DNA from 2 places in the Peptoniphilus grossensis genome. Region 1 is predicted to be linked to the other one. Evidence: predicted binding sites of a transcription regulator. Region 1 holds the regulator's gene; the other holds the start of a gene.
The links. The regulator HrcA, encoded in region 1, represses chaperone genes, less so after heat shock. The targets are predictions, from matches to a motif close to ATTAGCACTCNATANTATNGAGTGCTAAT.
Positions count from the first base shown of each region.

Region 1 (4,997 bases):
CAAGGAATGGATCTAAAATAAAATCATCGACAGTATTTTTGAGAGATACAAATAAAAAAATTATTGGAGCGATTTGTATAAATATAAAAATAGATATGTTCAATCAAATACAAGAAATGCTGGATTATTTCACAGGGAATAACAATCAACAAAATACAAATAAGTTCGATATTTCTCAAATAGAATCAATAGAAGATGTAATTGATGAGATAATAAGTAAAATAATTCCAGAAAACTCCACAAATCTATCTAAAGCTAGAAAAAAAGAGATTATTCAATTCTTAGATGCAAAGGGAGTATTCAATTCAAAAGGCACAATTGATAAAGTAGCTTTACAATTAGGAATATCTAAAGTTACTGTTTATTCCTATATGGATGAATTGAAAAAAGATAGACTTGATTATGATAATATATAAGGGGATGTTGTAAAAGTCCAAAATAAAAAACTCGTCTCAGATTGTAGATAAACTCAGGAGTACTCCTGAGTTTGTGGTTCTATAAAAAGTTTTGTGTATCAGCTCTTCCTGATAGGATGTGAGCTGATATTTTTTTTAAATATCTTAAATTTCACATTTTTGCCTAATTGCTTTTTAAAAAATTTGGAGATTTTTTATCAAGAGCTGGTCGCAAGACTAGGGTGAATCCTTTACTTTTGATAAGAAAATTCAAATTTTTTATTATTGTTGAGACATTTTTATTATTGTTGAGACAAAAAATTAGATTCTGCTTTCAAAAAATATTGTTAATTGCGACAATATCTTATCTCATTCCCTCATTCGAGTGGTTCACTTACTTGGTGCATCTACCATAGCTAAATACAAGCTTTTTTATAAGGCATAGTCATTAGGAAATATGGTTTTATTTCTGTAACATATGTCTTTACAGTTAAGAAAAAATAATAAAAAATTTTTGAAAATTCCTTGACAAATAGGAGAGAAGAGGGTACTATATAAATAGATTAGCACTCAACACCAATGAGTGCTAATAAAGGAGGAAATTATGGATGCTAGAAAAATAAATATTTTAAATGCCATAATTGAAGCATATATCGATATGCCAACTCCCGTCGGGTCACGAACTCTATCTAAAGAATATCATCTTGGAGTTAGTTCTGCGACTATAAGAAATGAAATGGCAGATCTTGAAGATCTTGGTTTTTTAAATAAGCCGCATCAATCAGCGGGAAGAATTCCTTCTGATAAGGCTTATAGATTTTATGTTGATGAAATTTTTAAAAGTTTTAGCGAATTTCATGATATAGATGCTTCTAAAAAAATCAAAGACAGAATTTTATATACTTCTAGAAATTTAGAAGACTTTTATAAAAATTCAGTTAATTTGCTCGCCAACATCAGTAATTGCACGGCATATTTAATTACACCACAAAAGGCTGATACTAAAATAAAAAGACTTACTCTTGTAAAAATCGATAGAAATACGGCACTCTTGGTCTTAATAGGCGATAAGGGAGTAATAGAAAGATATTTTTTAGAAATAGAAAATATTTCTGATGAAGATTTTTATTATATTGAGAAAGTTTTAAATGAAAAAATGTCGGGAATTGACTTTGACAAAATTGAATCACTTAAAATTTCTCTTTCCGATAATATGATTAGATATGGGAATTTTATTTCCAATGTTGTAAAAATCGCAAGTGAATTTAATAAAAAGGTCTCATCCATTGAAATTTATTATGATGGTCTCACTAATATTTTGAATTTTGACGAATATAGGGATCTTGACAAGGCTAAAGATTTTATGAGTTTAGTTGAGGATAGAGATAGTTTATTTCAAATCTTAAAAGATGATAATTTCACAGGAGATGTGGAAGTAATAATTGGTTCAGAAAATAGTGCAAGTTTAATGAAAGAAAATACTATTATTAGAGCACCCTTTACTAAAGATTATGGTATCTATGGAAGTATTGGAATTATTGGACCAGTTAGGATTGATTATATGAGATTGGTCAAGGTCGTTAAAATTTTTAGTGATGCACTTACTAGAGGATTAAAAGAAATGTGAGGGAGTACATGACAAATGATGATATAAAAAAGAAGATATAAAAAAAGAAGAAGATATTAAAGAAGAAGCTGTTAATGAAAATAATAATATAAATAATGAAAATATTAGTGATGATACGAAGACAGAAGAGGATTCTGAAAAAATTATCGACTACGAAAGTGACGATGAAAAGTATCAAGCACTAACTGATAAGTTTATGAGACTTCAAGCTGATTTCGCAAATTACAAGAGAAGAACTGAAGCTCAAAAGGCTGAATATATTGAACTTGGAGTTAAAAAGGTTGTAAACGACTTACTTCCTGTCATTGACAATTTTGAAAGAGCAATGAATTCTATTGGTGATAGGGATTCAACTTATGACGGGATAATGATGATAAAGGATCAACTTACTGAAGTACTTAAAAAGGAAGGTATTGTTGAAATGAAGGCTCTGGGTGAAGAATTCGACCCAATGTATCACCACGCAGTGCTCACTGAAGATTCTGATGAATACGACAGTGGCTATGTAATTGAAGTTTTACAAAAAGGTTATTTAATTAATGACAAAACGCTAAGACCTGCAATGGTCAAAGTTTCACAATAAGTGATTTATTTAGGAGGAAATTTATTATGGGAAAAATAATTGGTATTGATTTAGGAACAACTAACTCTGCAGTAGCAGTAATGGAAGGTGGAGACGCTGTAATAATTCCAAACATTGAAGGTAATAGAACTACACCTTCTGTTGTAGCTTTTACTAAAGATGGTGAAAGATTAGTAGGAGAAACTGCTAAGAGACAAGCTATTACAAACCCTGACAGAACTATCTCTTCTATTAAGAGACACATGGGTTCTGACTTTAATATAAAGATAGATTCAAAAACTTATACACCACAAGATATTTCAGCTATGATTTTACAAAAATTAAAATCTGATGCAGAGTCTTATCTTGGAGAAAAAATTACTGAAGCGGTTATTACAGTTCCAGCTTACTTTACAGATGCTCAAAGACAAGCAACTAAAGATGCAGGAAAAATCGCAGGTCTTGATGTGAAAAGAATTGTAAATGAACCAACTGCGGCTGCTCTTGCTTATGGAGAAGATAAGGATACAGAGGCACAAACTGTAATGGTTTATGACCTTGGCGGTGGTACTTTCGATGTTTCAATCCTTGAACTTTCTGATGGAGTATTTGAAGTACATGCAACTCGTGGTAATAATAAATTAGGTGGCGATGACTTTGACAACAGAGTTATCGATTATATTGCTGAAGAATTTAAAAAAGAAAATGGAATTGATTTAAAGGCTGATAAGATGAGTCTTCAAAGACTTAAAGAAGCTGCTGAAAAAGCTAAGAAGGAGCTTTCTTCAACATTGTCAACTAATATTAATCTTCCATTTATTACAGCATCACAAGCTGGTCCACTTCACTTAAATATGGATTTAACTCGTGCTAAATTTGATGAACTTACAGCTGATCTTGTAAAAATGACGGAAGGACCTGTTAAAGATGCATTATCAGATGCAGGACTTTCTGCAAAGGATATAGATAAAGTTCTTCTAGTTGGAGGTTCAACAAGAATTCCAGCAGTGCAAGAATGTATTAAAAAGTTGACTGGAAAACAACCACAAAAAGATATTAACCCAGATGAATGTGTTGCTCTTGGTGCAGCAATTCAAGGTGGAGTTCTATCAGGTGATGTAAAAGACTTATTATTACTTGATGTAACACCACTATCTCTTGGAATTGAAACTATGGGTAATATTACTACAAGACTTATTGAAAGAAATACAACTATTCCAACTAAGAAGTCACAAGTATTTACAACTGCAGCAGATAATCAAACTTCTGTAGAAATTCACGTACTTCAAGGTGAAAGACAAATGGCTAAGGACAATGTAACTCTTGGTAGATTTACACTTGATGGTATTGCACCAGCAAGAAGGGGAGTGCCACAAATCGAAGTTACATTTGACATCGACGCAAATGGAATTGTAAATGTAAGCGCTAAAGACCTTGGTACAGGTAAGGAACAACACATCACAATTACATCTTCTACTAACCTAAATGAAGAAGAAATCGAAAAGAAGGTTAAGGAAGCTGAAATGTATGCGCAAGAAGATGCTAAGAAGAAGGAATTAATTGAGGCAAAAAATAACGCCGATTCAATTATTTATCAATCTGAAAACACATTAAAAGATGTTGAAGGTAAAATTTCTGATGCTGATAAGACTAAGATTGAAGATGCAATCAAGAGCCTTAAAGATGTAAAGGATGGCGAAGACCTTGAAGCTATTAAGTCTAAGACTGAAGAGTTAACTCAAGCTTTCTATGCAATCTCTGAAGAAATTTATAAACAACAAGGTGCACAAGGACAAGCTGGATCATCTGAAGCAAAAAATGATGATGATGTAGTTGATGCAGACTATGAAGTTGTAGATGATGACGAAGAATAATAATTAAATAGAATTGTTGCAGTTTAGGCTGCAACTTTTTTTATGTTTAAAAATTAATTTATTTTATTTTTGATAATTAATTTATAGATTTTTAGCAAATTTTAAAATAAACTTTATTTTTTCAAGACTTTATATTAGAATGGAAAACTAATGAGGTGGAAGATGAGAAATTTTTATGAAATTCTTGAAGTTAAAAAAAATGCAACCAAAGAGGAATTAAAGAAATCTTATAAAAAACTCGCAAAAAAATATCATCCAGATCTAAATCCAGGAGACGAAATTGCAGAGGCAAAATTCAAAGAAATTTCTTATGCCTATGAGGTTCTTTCTGATGACGAAAAAAGGCAGATTTACGATGTCTATGGAGAAGAGGGTTTAAAAGGCAATGTTGGAAGCTCTGGGACTAGTGGTTTTGGAGGATTTTCTGATATTTTTGACGATATTTTTGATATTTTTGGCGGTTCTAGGTCTAATAGATATGAATATGAAAATAGAAGGAACATGCCAAAGAAGGGCCCAGATACTAGAGTGGATGTAAC
Region 1 is NZ_MJIH01000001.1:320,697-325,693, reverse strand. Features, by position in the region: gene BIV18_RS01605 (helix-turn-helix transcriptional regulator) at 1-416, shown strand, start outside; gene hrcA (heat-inducible transcriptional repressor HrcA) at 1,000-2,022, shown strand; gene grpE (nucleotide exchange factor GrpE) at 2,060-2,605, shown strand; gene dnaK (molecular chaperone DnaK) at 2,632-4,458, shown strand; gene dnaJ (molecular chaperone DnaJ) at 4,621-4,997, shown strand, end outside.

Region 2 (4,997 bases), 1.3 Mb from region 1:
ATGTCGCAATATTTGACACTATTGCAGCATTATTGGCAGCTTTTGTAATTATACCAGCAATGGCAACAGCAAATGCACCCCTTGACACTGGTGGTCCTGGACTTATGTTTATTTATTTAGTAAATGTATTTAACGGAATGACTGTTGGAAAAATTGTTGGAATTGTTTTCTATATTTGCGTACTTTTTGCAGGATTAAGCTCAATAATAAATCTTTATGAAACACCTGTTGCTTACTTGGAAGAAAAATTTAATTTCTCAAGAGTAATTGCAACTACAACTATTCATATAATTGGTTGCCTAGTTGCCATCTTTATCCAAGCAATAGTAGGTGGTTGGATGGACGTAGTTTCAATTTACATCTGCCCACTAGGAGCATCTCTTGCAGGAATAATGTTCCTATGGGTTGCAGGAAAGGATTATGCACTGTCCGCAGTTAACCAAGGAGCTAAAAAAGAAATCGGTGGATGGTACTATCCACTTGCTAAATATGTATATGTTACTGCAGCAATAATTGCTCTAATAGCAGGAGCAATTCTTGGCGGAATTGGTTGATCTTTGATTTTTATATTTAAAAAGTGTTGGCTTTTCTTTTGCCAACACTTTTATTTTTTACTCTTAAAAATTATCCTTTTTGTTTCTAAAAATTATAAAATCCTCTAAATCTCTTGCAAGTAAAAAGGGATTTATTTTTTTCTCCTTGCCAATTGTTGAAGGAAGGGTGATTTTATTTTCTTCTCTTAATTTTTTTACTCTCTCATACTCTCTGTCTAAATCCTCATTAGAAATCACAGATTTTGCAAATTCTAAATTAGAAAGGGAATATTCGTGTGCAGGATAAACTTTTGTATCATCATCTAAACTTTTTAATTTTGAAAGACCCTCATAGGATTTTTTATAATCCTTTGTGAAAACTCTGCCACATCCAGCAAGAAAAAGTGCGTCGCCGCAAAATAAATTATCTTCCATTAGATAGGAAATATGTCCTTCTGTATGGCCAGCAGTTAAAATAACTTTAAAAATTTCATCTAAGACTTCAAATTCATCATCCTCTTTTACAGTAACATCGTTGTACTCTTTAGTTTCAACTGGTCCATAGACCTTTGCACCGCATTTATTTTTAAGTTCTTGAACTCCTCCCACATGATCCATGTGCTTGTGAGTAAGAAGGATGGCAACTAATTTTTTGTTTTTTAAATAATTAAGAACAGGAACTGAATCTCCGGGATCCACTACGATGATTTTGTCCTCCTTTTCAATTGTCCAAATATAATTGTCTTCAAAAGCCTTGATATAATTAATATTCATAAAACACCTCACTATATAATTACTCTAACTGCCTCTATTTAAACAAAGATGTGTTAATTTTAAAGGTTTTTAAAGTATAACTTCCTCAGCAATACTCCTTTAAGTCTTACTGTCTTATCTTTAGATAAAATTTTTATAAACTCTTACTTTAAGCTCCTTTGCTGGATAAAATAAAAAAACAGCCTATCTCAAGACTGTTTTTTTGAGGCTGTTTTAATAAATCCTATTTGCCTGAAAATGCTAATTATTCCTTCGCATTTTCTATATTACATGGATAAGATTTTTCATAAGTTCATGTTTTCTTTCAGTCGCATTGCTGTTAAAGTCAGAAAACCGAGACTTATCTCGGCTTTTCTTATTATTACATCATTCCCATTCCTTGATTCATTGCTGGCATTGCAGGTTTTTCTTCTTTTATATTTGCTACTGCTGCTTCTGTTGTTAAAATCATTGATGCTACGCTTGCTGCATTTTGTAGTGCTGATCTTGTTACTTTAGTTGGGTCTACTATTCCAGCTTTTTTCATGTCTACATATTCTGATTTATATGCATCGAAACCTATGCCCTTTTCTTTTTTCTTTACATGTTCTACTATTACTGAGCCTTCTAATCCTGCATTTTCTGCTATTTGTCTTAGTGGTTCTTCCAATGCTTTCAAGATGATATTTGCACCAGTTTTTTCGTCGCCCTCTAACTCATCAACTGCTTTTGCAACTGCTTCAATTGAATCGATTAATACTGTACCACCACCAGCTACTATACCTTCTTCAACTGCTGCTCTTGTTGCTGCAAGAGCATCCTCAATTCTTAATTTTCTTTCTTTTAATTCAACTTCTGTTGCTGCTCCTACTTGGATTACTGCAACTCCGCCAGAAAGTTTTGCAAGTCTTTCTTGTAATTTTTCCTTATCAAATTCTGAATCTGAATCTTCAATTTGGTTTTTAATGTGGTTAATTCTATTTTCAAGTTCAGATTTTTCGCCTGCTCCATTTACTATTACTGTAAGTTCTTTTTCAACTCTAACCTTTGACGCAGAGCCAAGCATATCAATTGTTGCATCTTTAAGATCTTGACCTAAATCAGAGGATACAACTTGTCCACCTGTTAAAATTGCAATGTCTTGTAGCATATCCTTTCTTCTGTCTCCATAGCCTGGAGCCTTTACTCCAACAACATTTAGAGTTCCTCTTAGGGAGTTTACAACTAAAGTTGCAAGTGCTTCACCTTCGATGTCATCTGCAATAATTAAAAGTGGTTTAGATGCTTGCAATACTTGTTCAAGTAGTGGTAAAATTTCTTGAATATTTGAAATTTTTTTGTCCGTAATTAAAATATATGGATCTTCTAATTCTGCAACCATTTTGTCAGAGTCAGTTACCATATATGGTGAAAGATATCCTCTATCAAATTGCATTCCTTCAACTACATCAAGGCTTGTGCCCATTGATTTAGATTCTTCAACAGTGATTACACCATCATTGCCAACTTTTTCCATTGCTTCAGAAATAAGCTTGCCAACTTGTTCATTTGCAGCTGAAATTGAAGCAACTTGTTCAATAGATTCCTTTGAAGAAACTTCCGTTGAAAAGTTTTTGATTTCCTCAACAGTACTTTCTACCGCCTTATCAATTCCCTTTTGTAAAACCATTGGATTTGCACCTGCTGCAATATTTCTCATTCCTTCTCTAATAATTGCTTGAGCAAGAAGAGTAGCTGTAGTAGTTCCATCTCCAGCAACGTCATTAGTCTTTGTAGCAACTTCCTTTAAAAGTTGTGCACCCATATTTTCAAATTTATCTTCACATTCAATTTCTCTTGCAATAGTTACACCATCATTTGTAATTAGTGGTGTGCCATATTCTTTGTCTAAAATTACATTTCTACCCTTAGGTCCAAGTGTTACTTTAACCGTATCTGCAAGAGTATTTATTCCTTTAATTAAGCCCTTTCTAGCTTCCTCTGAAAATTTAATTTCCTTTGCCATTTTATCACTCCTTATTCAATAACTGCCAAGATGTCTTGGAATTTTATTATTGTGTATTTTTCCTTATCAAGTTCAATATCATTTCCTGCATATTTTGAAAAAATAACTTTATCTCCTACTTTGACAAGTCCCTTCATATCTTCATCCGTATCTAGTTTATTTCCTATTGCAATAACCTCTGCTATATTTGATTCCTCTTTAGCTGAAGAAGGAAGTACTATGCCTGAAGCAGTTGTTTCTTCTTTTTCAATTTTCTTGATGACGATCTTATCGTCAAGTGGTCTAAGTTTCATCTATATTTACCTCCTTTTTATTAGCACTCGGCAACGCCTTCTGCTAATATATATATTAATACATTGGCAAAAATTTTTCAAGGGTTGAGTGCAAAATAAAAAATAAAAGCTTCACTTTTTTATAGCAAAGCTTTTGTTTTACTTCTACATTTATTTTTTAAACTTGAAACCCTCGTTTTGAAGTAATTTCTTTTTTTTCGCAATTCCTCCTGCATAGCCTTTAAGACTTCCATCGACTCCAATCACTCTATGACAAGGTACTATTATTGATATCGGGTTATGCCCAACTGCACCACCTACCCCTTGTGCCGACATTTTTTTATACTTTCCCCTCTCTATTAATTTCTCTGAGATAGCTTTATATGTAATAGTTTCTCCATAGGGTATATCTAATAAAATTTTCCACACATCTCTTCTAAATTCTGTTCCAATAAGTTTTATGCAAGGCATAAATTTTGGCTCTTCACCACTAAAGTAAATATCAAGCCACTTTTCTGTAGTTTCTAAATTTTTATTGATGATTTCTAACTTTTTTAAGTTAAAATCTTCTACCTCTTCACCTTTTATAACTTCTCCAAAATATTTTTGATTTTCAAAATATAGTCCAAGTAAAAATTCTTCATCAAAGATTAAATAAATTTTCCCTAATGGCGAGTTGTAAATTTTTTTATAAAACATAAGCCCTCCAAAAATATAAAAAAGGAAATCCCATTGGATTTCCTTATACTAATTCTATAATTGAAATTTCTGCACCGTCTCCACGTCTTGGACCCATCTTCAATACTCTAGTGTATCCACCATTTCTATCTGCATATTTTTCAGAATATTCTTCAAATAATTTTGTAACAACATCTTCAGAATAAATATATGCTAAAGCTTGTCTTCTTGCGTGAAGGTCGCCTCTTTTTCCAAGTGTAATCATGCGATCTGCAATTCTTTGAACTTCTTTTGCTCTAGTGTGAGTAGTTTTAATTCTACCTTCCCTTAAAAGAGAAGTAACAAGGTTTCTAAGCATTGCACGTCTATGACTTGAATTACGGCCAAGTTTTCTGTTTTTTGCCATAATGTCCTCCTTATTCTTCTTCAGGTTTGAGGCTAAGTCCTAATTCTTCAAGCTTTTCAGTTACTTCTAGTAGAGATTTCCTACCAAGATTTCTAACTTTCATCATTTCACTTTCAGTTTTATTAGTCAATTCCTCAACGCTGTTTATTCCAGCTCTCTTTAAACAGTTAAATGATCTAACAGATAAATCTAATTCCTCAACTGTCATTTCGAGAACTTTCTCTTTTTGATCCTCTTCTTTTTCAACCATCAAATTTATTTCACTGACATGTTCCTTTAGACCAATGAAGAGTTCAAGATGTTCTGTCAAGATTTTTGCTGCAAGAGATGTAGCTTCGTCAGCTTTCATT
Region 2 is NZ_MJIH01000001.1:1,649,950-1,654,946, reverse strand. Features, by position in the region: gene BIV18_RS07990 (sodium-dependent transporter) at 1-554, shown strand, start outside; gene gloB (hydroxyacylglutathione hydrolase) at 618-1,307, opposite strand; gene groL (chaperonin GroEL) at 1,669-3,291, opposite strand; gene BIV18_RS07975 (co-chaperone GroES) at 3,303-3,584, opposite strand; gene BIV18_RS07970 (methylated-DNA--[protein]-cysteine S-methyltransferase) at 3,735-4,262, opposite strand; gene rplQ (50S ribosomal protein L17) at 4,306-4,647, opposite strand; gene BIV18_RS07960 (DNA-directed RNA polymerase subunit alpha) at 4,658-4,997, opposite strand, start outside.
Region 2: the regulator HrcA is predicted to act here: its motif matches at 3,604-3,632, upstream of BIV18_RS07975 (co-chaperone GroES).